4 regions of the Pseudarthrobacter sp. C1 genome follow, and region 1 is predicted to be linked to each of the others. Evidence: riboswitches for the same ligand, from Rfam matches in the RefSeq annotation. Region 1 holds a riboswitch; each other region holds the start of a gene.

Region 1 (2,192 bases):
TATCGTGGCGGCCGAACACCACGTTCAGCGCTCGGACGCCCGCCCGGACGTCCGGAATGAAAGCCACCGCGCTGAGGCCCAGCGCGGGGACAGCAGCCAGCCCGGCGTCCGTCCTGACCGGAAGCGCCGCCGTGGCCGCGGCGGCCAGCAGGTGGACGCTGCTCCTGCAGCCGCCCTCCACGTGCACACGGTCCACCCCGACCCCACGGACGCCGAGCGGCACGCGAAGGCCGAAGCCACCAGGCTTGCCCTTGCCAATATTGCTGCGGCAGCACACGCCGCCCACCTGCACGACGATGAGGTAGCCGCGGCCCGGCAGGCTCCGCAGGTCCAGCCGGCGGAACCTGAGAAGCACGACGGCGACGCCTCCCGGCCTGCCGCCGTCCTCACCTTTGGCGGGGAGAAGGTTGCCCTGCCGTTCGTGGAGCACGCGGAGGAGCAGCAGCCGAAGCCGGCCCTGACGCTGGACCGGCTCGCCGAAGCCTTCGCCCACCTCGGTGAGCCTGCCCCTGCCGCGGAAGCCGCAGCCGGTCAGCCCGAACGGCGGGCGCCGGAAAAGGAGCAGCGGGAACCGGAGCAGGTCCGGGCACCGCAGCACGTCCAGGCACCGCAGGCGGAGTCGCCGCAGGTCCGGCCTGAGCCGCTGCAGGCTGCCCATGCGCTGCGCGAAAAGGACTATTCCGACCACACCCTGGAACAGTCCCGCCCGCGCCGGGCGCGCCGCAACCGCAGCGCCAGCCGCGCCCAGGGTGCGGCCAACGAGACCTCCGTCGAGCAGCACGAGAATGTCCCCGCCGCGGCGGCAGGGCATTCACACTCTGCAAAGGCGCCGGAAGCTGACCAGGCAGGTGCCCCTGCGCCAGGCAACGCCAAGCCTGCCGCGGAGCCCATCATCCTGGGTGTCGGGGTTCCCGCTTCGGAACTCTAGGCCACGGCACGCGACACGCTGGATGCCCGGCCGCCCACCACGTGTGGACGGCCGGGCATCCGGCATTTAAGGCCGCACCAGTCGCACTGCGTCACCTTCGCCCTGCGTACCGCAAAAAAGCTAGGCTGGTGAACCGACACGGGGTGCCGCGCACAGAGCCGGCTGAGATCCACACCCGTTGAACCTGTCCGGCTAGCACCGGCGAAGGGATGTCTCTTGTCTTCAACTCTCGAATTGCCCGCTGCCACCCCTCAGGGCGCCCCTGCCCCTGCAGCACAGTCCGGCCAGCGGCGGAACGTGCCCCGGGTCCTCTCGATCGCGGGCTCGGATCCGTCCGGCGGAGCCGGCGTCCAGGCGGACCTGAAAAGCATCGCGGCCCACGGCGGCTACGGAATGGCCGCCATCACTGCCCTCACCGCACAGAACACCCGCGGCGTACGAGGCGTCCACGTTCCCCCTGCTGCCTTCCTCACCCGGCAACTTGACGCGCTCAGTGAGGACATCAGCATCGACGCCGTGAAAATCGGGATGCTGGGTGATGTCGCGGTGATCGAAGCTGTCCGGGCGTGGCTCGAAAAAGTCCGTCCCGGCGTCGTGGTTTTGGACCCTGTCATGGTGGCCACCAGCGGTGACCGGCTCCTGCAGGAATCCGCCGAAGCCGCACTTCGCGAACTGCTGCCGCTGGCGCACCTCATCACGCCCAACCTGGCTGAACTTGCCATGCTCGTGGGCGGGAACGTGCAGGAGAGCTGGGAAGGCGCCCTGGAACAGGGCCGCGAGCTCTCTTCCGCCACCGGGGCGACGGTGCTTGTGAAGGGCGGACACCTGGCCGGGGACGAATGCCCCGACGCCCTTGTCAACACTGCAGGCACGCCTGGCCAGGACGTGGTGGTGGTCCCGGGCAAGCGGGTGGCAACGCTGAACAGCCACGGCACCGGTTGTTCACTGTCATCAGCCATGGCCACAGTCCAGGTGCGGCTGGGGGACTGGGAGGCAGCCCTCCGGGAGGTCAAGCCCTGGCTGTCCGGCGCGCTGGAGGCCTCGGAGTCGCTGGAGGTGGGTACGGGCAACGGACCAGTCCACCACTTCCACCACCTTCAGCCGGAGCCTGCTGAAGGCAGCTTCGCGGCGCGGCTGTGGGCTGAAGCGGAGGAGCACCTGGAAGCCATCTATTCCCTGGCGTTTATCCGGGACCTGGCCTCCGGCGACCTGGCCGAGAAACAGTTTGGCTACTACCTGGCCCAGGACGCCATCTACCTCAACG
Region 2 (2,192 bases), on a different contig from region 1:
CCCGATCACCACGGTGCCGTCCTGCCGGGGGACGATGTACACAGGGATCCCGCGGACCAGTCCGCGGACGGTGGAGGTCAGCAGCGGCTGAAGGTGGGCGGGGACGGCGAGGCGAAGGATGTCACCGTGGACCGGCCGCAACGGCAGGTGCAGCTTTTCCGGCAGCCCGGTCAGGGCCGCAGCGTGCAGTCCGTTGGCCACTACGGTCTCCCTGGCCGCCACCGTTCCTCCGCCCTCCAGCGTGACACCGGCGACGGCTCCGTCCCGCCAGAGCAGGCCCGCTGCCCGGTCCGGCACGGCGTAGCCCTCGGCGGCTCCGGCCACGAAGCTTCCGCCGGTTCCGCCGGCGTGCCGGGCCAGGGCACGGCGGAAGCAGGCGACCAGCAGCCTGGGGTCCACCTGGTGGTCCGCCGGTGTATTCAGCGCCGAGGCAATGGCCGGGCTCAACAGCGGCTCCCGGCGCCGGGCTTCACGGATGGTGAGGGGCTCAACCGTCAGTCCATTGGCCTGCTGCACCTCGCGCAGGTCCAGCAGCGCCTGCCGGTCCGCAGCGTCGGCACCCACGGCGAGGGTCGGCGTCGTAAGATACCCGGGATCCGAACCGGCAGCCGCGGCAAGGCCAGCGGCGAAACCCGGCCAGCGCCCGGAGGCCTCCAGCATGAGCTCCAGGAGGTCCTCCTCCTGGTAATGCAGTTCGCTCACCGGGGCAAGCATCCCCGCCGCGGCCCAGCTGGCACCGGAGCCGGGGGCGTCATCGATTACCACCGCTGAATGTCCGGACCGCCTCGCCTCCCAGGCGATGCCGTGGCCGATGACTCCCCCGCCGATGACCGCAACGTCGGCCTCCAGTGCGGAGCCGGGCGCGGGCCGGTACGGGGCGTCGAGCGCATTGGGCATAAGTGTCTCCTTCCCTACGCCGGTATTAGCCGGATCAGGTCAAGCGGTCGGCTCTGACGCCCTCTCAGCCCGGCGCTTTATGACAGCTGCCGCGGCTCCCGCAGTACGAGGCCCAGTCTAGAGGAACTAGGCTGGCACCCATGAATGTGTCCCACCCTCCTGCCGCTGCATCCCCCGTCCCGGCTACCGACGCCTTTCTCAACGCCGAAGGCAGTTCCGGCGTGCAGGCCGCACGCCTTTACCTCTGCACGGACGCGCGCCGGGAGCGGGGCGATTTCGGGCAGTTCGTCGATGCCGCCTTCGCGGGCGGGGTGGACATCATCCAGCTGCGGGACAAGTCCATCGAAGCCGCCGAGGAGCTGGAGCTCCTGGCCGTACTCAAGGAATCGGCGGTGCGGCACGGCCGGCTGTGGGCGGTGAATGACAGGGCGGACATCGCCGTGCTGTCCGGAGCCCCGGTGTTCCATATCGGCCAAAAGGACCTGCCCCTCAAGGCGGCCCGGACGCTGTTGAACGGCAACGCGGCCATCGGCCTGTCCAGCCACAGCCCGGAGCAGGTGGACGCCGCCCTGGCTGCCGCCGCCGGCCCCTCGGCGCTGGACTACTTCTGCGTGGGGCCGCTCTGGGCAACACCCACCAAGCCCGGACGGGCCGCCGTCGGGCTTGACCTGGTGAGGTACGCCGCCACGGCTGTTGCCGGGGCGGACGGGCAGGAGGACACGCCCGACGGCGGTGTCCCCTGGTTCGCGATTGGCGGCATCGACCACTCCAACGTCGAAGAGGTGGTGGAAGCCGGCGCACGCCGGATCGTGGTGGTCCGGGCCATTACCGAGGCTGACGATCCGGCCGCGGCCGCCGCTTCGCTCCTCAGCGCCCTGGACGCCGCCCGCCCATAATCCCGCGCCGGAACTGGCGTTCCTCTCCGGGCCGCTTCCGTGCACTATTGACGAAATTCGGGCTACGCTGATTTTCGTGTCACACCATCGGCTGGCCCCCAATGTCCACGAGCACACCAACGCACTCGAAGCGGCGCTGGGCGCGCTCCGGAGTGAGCTTGAGCTGCCGGGCGCCTACCCTGATGATGCCGTGAAGGACGCCGAGGCCGCCGTGTCCGCATTGCAACTGCCGTCCCATGACCTGACTTTCGTTGAATTCATTACCATCGATCCGGCATCGTCCACCGACCTGGACCAGGCGCTGTTCATCGAGCGGGACGGCAACGGCTACCACGTTCTCTATGCCATCGCCGACGTGCCGGCGTTTGTTACTCCCGGCGGCCCGCTGGACGCTGAGAC
Region 3 (2,192 bases), on a different contig from region 1:
TTGGCTTCCCCGTTGACCTTCTCGAGGGCCTGGTAGATGGGGACGGTGCCGATGGGGACGGGGGAGTTGCGGAGGATCCATTCGCGGGTGGTGTGGATGTCATCGCCGGTGGAAAGGTCCATGACGGTGTCGGCGCCCCACTGCGTTGCCCACTGCAGTTTGTCCACCTCCTCCGCGATGGAACTGGTAACGGCCGAGTTGCCGATGTTGGCGTTGATTTTCACCAGGAAGGCCTTGCCGATAATCATCGGCTCGGACTCGGGGTGGTTGATGTTGCTGGGGATGATGGCGCGGCCCGCGGCCAGCTCGCTGCGGACCAGTTCAACATCGCAGTTCTCGCGCAGCGCCACAAAGCGCATCTCCGGGGTGATCACGCCCTGCCGCGCGTAGTGCATCTGCGTCACGGTCCTGCCGTCGACGGCGCGGCGGGGCACCGGGCGCGCTCCCTTCCACTCGGCGCTGGCGGCGCCGCGGCGGACAGCCGAGCGGCCGTCGTCGAGCAGGTTCCGTTCCCTGCCGCTGTACGCCTCGGTGTCTCCGCGTGCTTCGATCCAGTCCGTCCGGAAGGGAGGGAGGCCGATGACGGGGTCGCTGCCAGGTCCTGCCGTCCGGTAGGTCCGGAACGGCCTGTTCGGCGTCCCGTTCGGGGAAGGTTCCAGCGCAATCTCCGTCACCGGGACCCTGATCCCCGTGCCGGCATCCTCAAGGTAGGCCAGTGAATGGGATTTCAGGGACTGGGTCACCGTTGGCTGGTTGCCGGCTGCTCCCATGGCCGGACGGTCTTGGGCAGGGTTCAGCTGTGCATTTTGTGTACTCAAGGAATACTCACTTCCTTCGCCGGCATTACCCGGACAGGTTCAACGGTCGCAGGCTGCGTCAGCCCGATCTCAGCCCCTGCAGGGGCACCCGTGTGGTCAAGATGTAAGCTACCACACGCCCCCGGAAGGGCGGTGTCACATTTGCGGGTGCTAGCCTGACCGGGCATCGAAAGGAAGCCCGATGGCAGACATCATTCACTTTCGCGGACCCGTCCTGACCGCACCGGACCGGGTACGCCATGGACTCTGGTCGGTGGACGGCAGCCTCACGTTCAGCCGGCCAACTGCCCTTCCGGCGCGGGAGCTCGACGGCTGGGTGCTGCCGGGATTCGCTGACGCCCACTGCCACATCGGACTGGGCCCCGCCGGCCCGGTCGAACCCGCCCTTGCACGGGAACAGGCGCTGGCTGACCTCAACGCCGGAACCCTGCTGGTCCGCGACGCCGGCTCACCTGCCGATACCCGCTGGATGCAGGGCGGCCGGGACTTTCCGGTGCTGATCCGTGCAGGACGGCATGTGGCCCGCACGCGCCGCTACCTGCGCGGCTTTGCGGCGGAGGTCGAACCCGACGGGCTCGTGGAGGCCGTGCGGAAGCAAGCACGCGACGGCGACGGCTGGGTCAAACTGGTGGGCGACTGGATCGACCGGAGCGCCGGCGACCTCGCGCCCTCCTTTCCTGCCGCCGTCGTCCGTGACGCTGTCCAGGCTGCCCATGATGAAGGTGCCCGGGTCACGGCGCATTGCTTCGCCGAGGACACCCTGGACCAGATGCTGGACGCCGGCATTGACTGCATTGAGCACGCCACGGGGCTGCTGCCCCGCCACCTGCCCCGGTTCGTGGAGCAGGGCGTGCCGATCGTGCCCACGCTCATCAACATCGCTACCTTTCCTGACATAGCGGAGCAGGCAGACGCCAAGTTTCCGCGCTACGCCGCCCACATGCGTGCCCTGTGGGAACGCAGGCTGGAACGGGTGGCGGAGGCCCATTCCGCCGGCGTACGCATCTTTGCCGGGACGGACGCAGGCAGCGTGGTCCGCCACGGGAGGATCGCAGATGAGATCCTCGCCCTGCACGGGGCCGGCCTGCCCATGCCTGCGGCCCTGGATGCCGCCTGCTGGGCAGCCCGCACGTGGCTGGGAGCGGACAACCTGGAGGAAGGCGCGCGGGCCGACGTCGTGGTGTGCCGCGAAGACCCGCGGACCACCCCGGAAACGATCAGGGCGCTGGAACACGTGGTGCTGGGCGGCCGCATCATCCGCTGAGTTATTTGAGGCCGCCACTTGGAATAAATTGAAGCTTCAAGTAATTTTAATATGTGACAGGCCGCCGACGGGACGGCCTCCAATACAAGGAGCCTTCAAATGACCGACGC
Region 4 (2,192 bases), on a different contig from region 1:
CAGGTGCAGCCAGTCGTCTGCGTTGTTCGCAGGGAGGAAGTTGGCAGGCGTGGTGTCGCCCGCAAGGAAGCCGTACAACCACAGGAGCAGGTAGGTTACGCCCCCGTAGATGAGGAAGTTCCTGGCCTGGGGATGCGTCCGCGCCATCAGGACCCCTGCAATCCCGAAGAGCAGGTGGAGCGCGTTAAGGAGAATGGACACTTGGAAGACGCTCAGTAGCAGCGCCCCTGAACCAGGTCCGGCAAGGCCCAGCGAGCCATAGTTGGAGGTAACGCCCGGGATGAAGCCCAGGACGCCGAAAAGGACGAAGACTATTCCCGTTCCGAGGGCGGCCTTTTGCAGGCGTGTTCGTGGGCCCGCCAGGCGGGTGCTTGCTGCCATGTCCTGTTCTCCTCAAAACCCGGGAGACAACATAGTAAGCATGATTACTAATAAATGCTAAGCAGCCTTTGTATTTCTGCTGCCGGTGGACGTGCGTGCAGTGTGGGTCAGTCCGCCAGCCTTGGCATCAGTCCGCCCCCGCGGAGTGGAGCATTTCGCGCAGGGCCTCGACCACCAGGTCGTGATCCTGCACTTGGGGAAGCCCTGAAACCGTGACGGTGGCCACGGCGCCCACTCCGGTGACGTACAGCGGGAAGGAGCCGCCGTGCGCCGCGTACCGGCCCTGGTCGAACCATCCCTGGTCCTCGATCCGGCCGCCGCGAAGCCGGCCGCGCAATCCCACCAGCAGTGAGGGGACCTCATACCGTGCCGCCGTGCGCTGCTTCGCCCGGATCCAGTGATCGTTATCCGGCGTCGCACCGGGCAGTGCCGCATGGAACAGCACCTGCCCGCCCTTCGTGATGTCAATCGCGATGGGCAGCCCGCGCTCCTTGCCCAGCTCCACGAGGAGCAGTCCCAGGTTCAGGGAGTCGTCGAGGGAGAAGCCTGGAAACTGCAGTTCCCGGACTTCGCCTTCAATCCGGGCGATCAGTGCCGCCAGCGATCCCTCCGGCTGGATGGCATCGGAATCCGGGTCGAAGTCGGTCACATGCGGGGAATTGGCAGCCATGGCCCACAATCTACCCCCGCCGCGGTGTAAACTGGACAACGCCCAACAGGGTATTTCTGCAACGAATCATTTCAAGCAAAAGCAACATTCAACGACAGGGGAGCGCCGCCGTCGGCCATCACTGGCAATGCCAGGATCCGCAGGTGGGCGCTGAGAGTGCGGGCAGCCGCAGACCCTCGAACCTGATCCGGTTAGTACCGGCGCAAGGGAGTCGAGTTCTCGAAGTGCGCGCAGCGGCAGCAGTGCCGGCAGCCGCGTCCACTTTCCCCTCCTGTTCCTCAGGAGGATCACATGGCAACAACAGCAGTCAAGAAGACCAGCAGCAAGTCCTGGCGCGTCGTGGACATCGTGGTGGCGGCCCTCATTGCCATCGCCGGCGGCGTCATTTTCTGGGCCTGGTCCCAGGGCGCGGCCGCAGTGTCCGGCCCCATGAACGCCACCTACCCGCCACTGACCGGCCTGATCGCCGGCGGCTGGATGATCCCGGCCGTGCTGGGCATGCTCATCATTCGCAAGCCCGGCGCCGCGCTGTTCTGCGAGACGGTAGCCGCCACCGGTGAGCTGCTCATGGGGTCCCAGTACGGGGCTTCCGTGCTGTTCTCCGGCTTCGTCCAGGGCCTCGGCGCCGAGATCATCTTCGCCATCTTCGTGTACCGGAAGTTCAACCTGCCCGTGGCACTGCTGGCCGGTGCCGCCGCCGGTCTCTTCTGCGGCCTCAACGACTCCTTCGCTCCGTGGGGCTGGAACATCGCCTACCCCGGCGGGGACAAGCTGGTGTACATCGTCTTCACCGCCATCTCCGGCGCGATCATCGCCGGCGCCCTGTCCTGGATCGCCACCCGGGGGCTGGCCAGGACCGGGGTCCTGAGCTCGTTCGCGTCGCGGAAGGCAGCTACGGAGCCTGTTTTCTCCTGATGTCCGCACCTTCCCGCCAGGGCGCGCCCACCGCAGTGCGTCCCGCCGCCGTCACGGCCCGCGGCTGGGGCTGGCGGCATGCCGGGCGCACCAGGCCGGCGGTCCATGCCCTCGACCTGGACATCCGTCCGGGAGAGCGGGTGCTGCTTTTGGGGCCTTCCGGCGCCGGCAAGTCCACCCTCCTCCATGCTTTGGCGGGGGTCCTGGGGGATGTGAACGACGACGG

What was found. Region 1 has a riboswitch for thiamine pyrophosphate ahead of thiD (bifunctional hydroxymethylpyrimidine kinase/phosphomethylpyrimidine kinase). Riboswitches for the same ligand answer to the same signal wherever they lie in the genome.
Region 2: another riboswitch for thiamine pyrophosphate. It lies ahead of thiO (glycine oxidase ThiO); the one in region 1 lies ahead of thiD (bifunctional hydroxymethylpyrimidine kinase/phosphomethylpyrimidine kinase).
Region 3: another riboswitch for thiamine pyrophosphate. It lies ahead of thiC (phosphomethylpyrimidine synthase ThiC); the one in region 1 lies ahead of thiD (bifunctional hydroxymethylpyrimidine kinase/phosphomethylpyrimidine kinase).
Region 4: another riboswitch for thiamine pyrophosphate. It lies ahead of U7114_RS12725 (ECF transporter S component); the one in region 1 lies ahead of thiD (bifunctional hydroxymethylpyrimidine kinase/phosphomethylpyrimidine kinase).

What each region holds. Positions count from the first base shown of each region.
Region 1 covers NZ_JAYESK010000004.1:63,398-65,589, forward strand. The annotation lists gene U7114_RS07930 (Rne/Rng family ribonuclease) at 1-928, shown strand, start outside; TPP riboswitch at 1,058-1,155, shown strand; gene thiD (bifunctional hydroxymethylpyrimidine kinase/phosphomethylpyrimidine kinase) at 1,145-2,192, shown strand, end outside.
Region 2 covers NZ_JAYESK010000002.1:333,485-335,676, forward strand. The annotation lists gene thiO (glycine oxidase ThiO) at 1-897, opposite strand, end outside; TPP riboswitch at 892-1,009, opposite strand; gene thiE (thiamine phosphate synthase) at 1,038-1,793, shown strand; gene U7114_RS04185 (RNB domain-containing ribonuclease) at 1,870-2,192, shown strand, end outside.
Region 3 covers NZ_JAYESK010000002.1:19,053-21,244, reverse strand. The annotation lists gene thiC (phosphomethylpyrimidine synthase ThiC) at 1-818, opposite strand, end outside; TPP riboswitch at 813-920, opposite strand; gene U7114_RS02790 (amidohydrolase family protein) at 1,000-2,082, shown strand; gene U7114_RS02785 (VOC family protein) at 2,182-2,192, shown strand, end outside.
Region 4 covers NZ_JAYESK010000006.1:247,099-249,290, reverse strand. The annotation lists gene U7114_RS12735 (DUF4383 domain-containing protein) at 1-381, opposite strand, end outside; gene U7114_RS12730 (heme-degrading domain-containing protein) at 509-1,051, opposite strand; TPP riboswitch at 1,138-1,278, shown strand; gene U7114_RS12725 (ECF transporter S component) at 1,343-1,966, shown strand; gene U7114_RS12720 (ABC transporter ATP-binding protein) at 1,966-2,192, shown strand, end outside.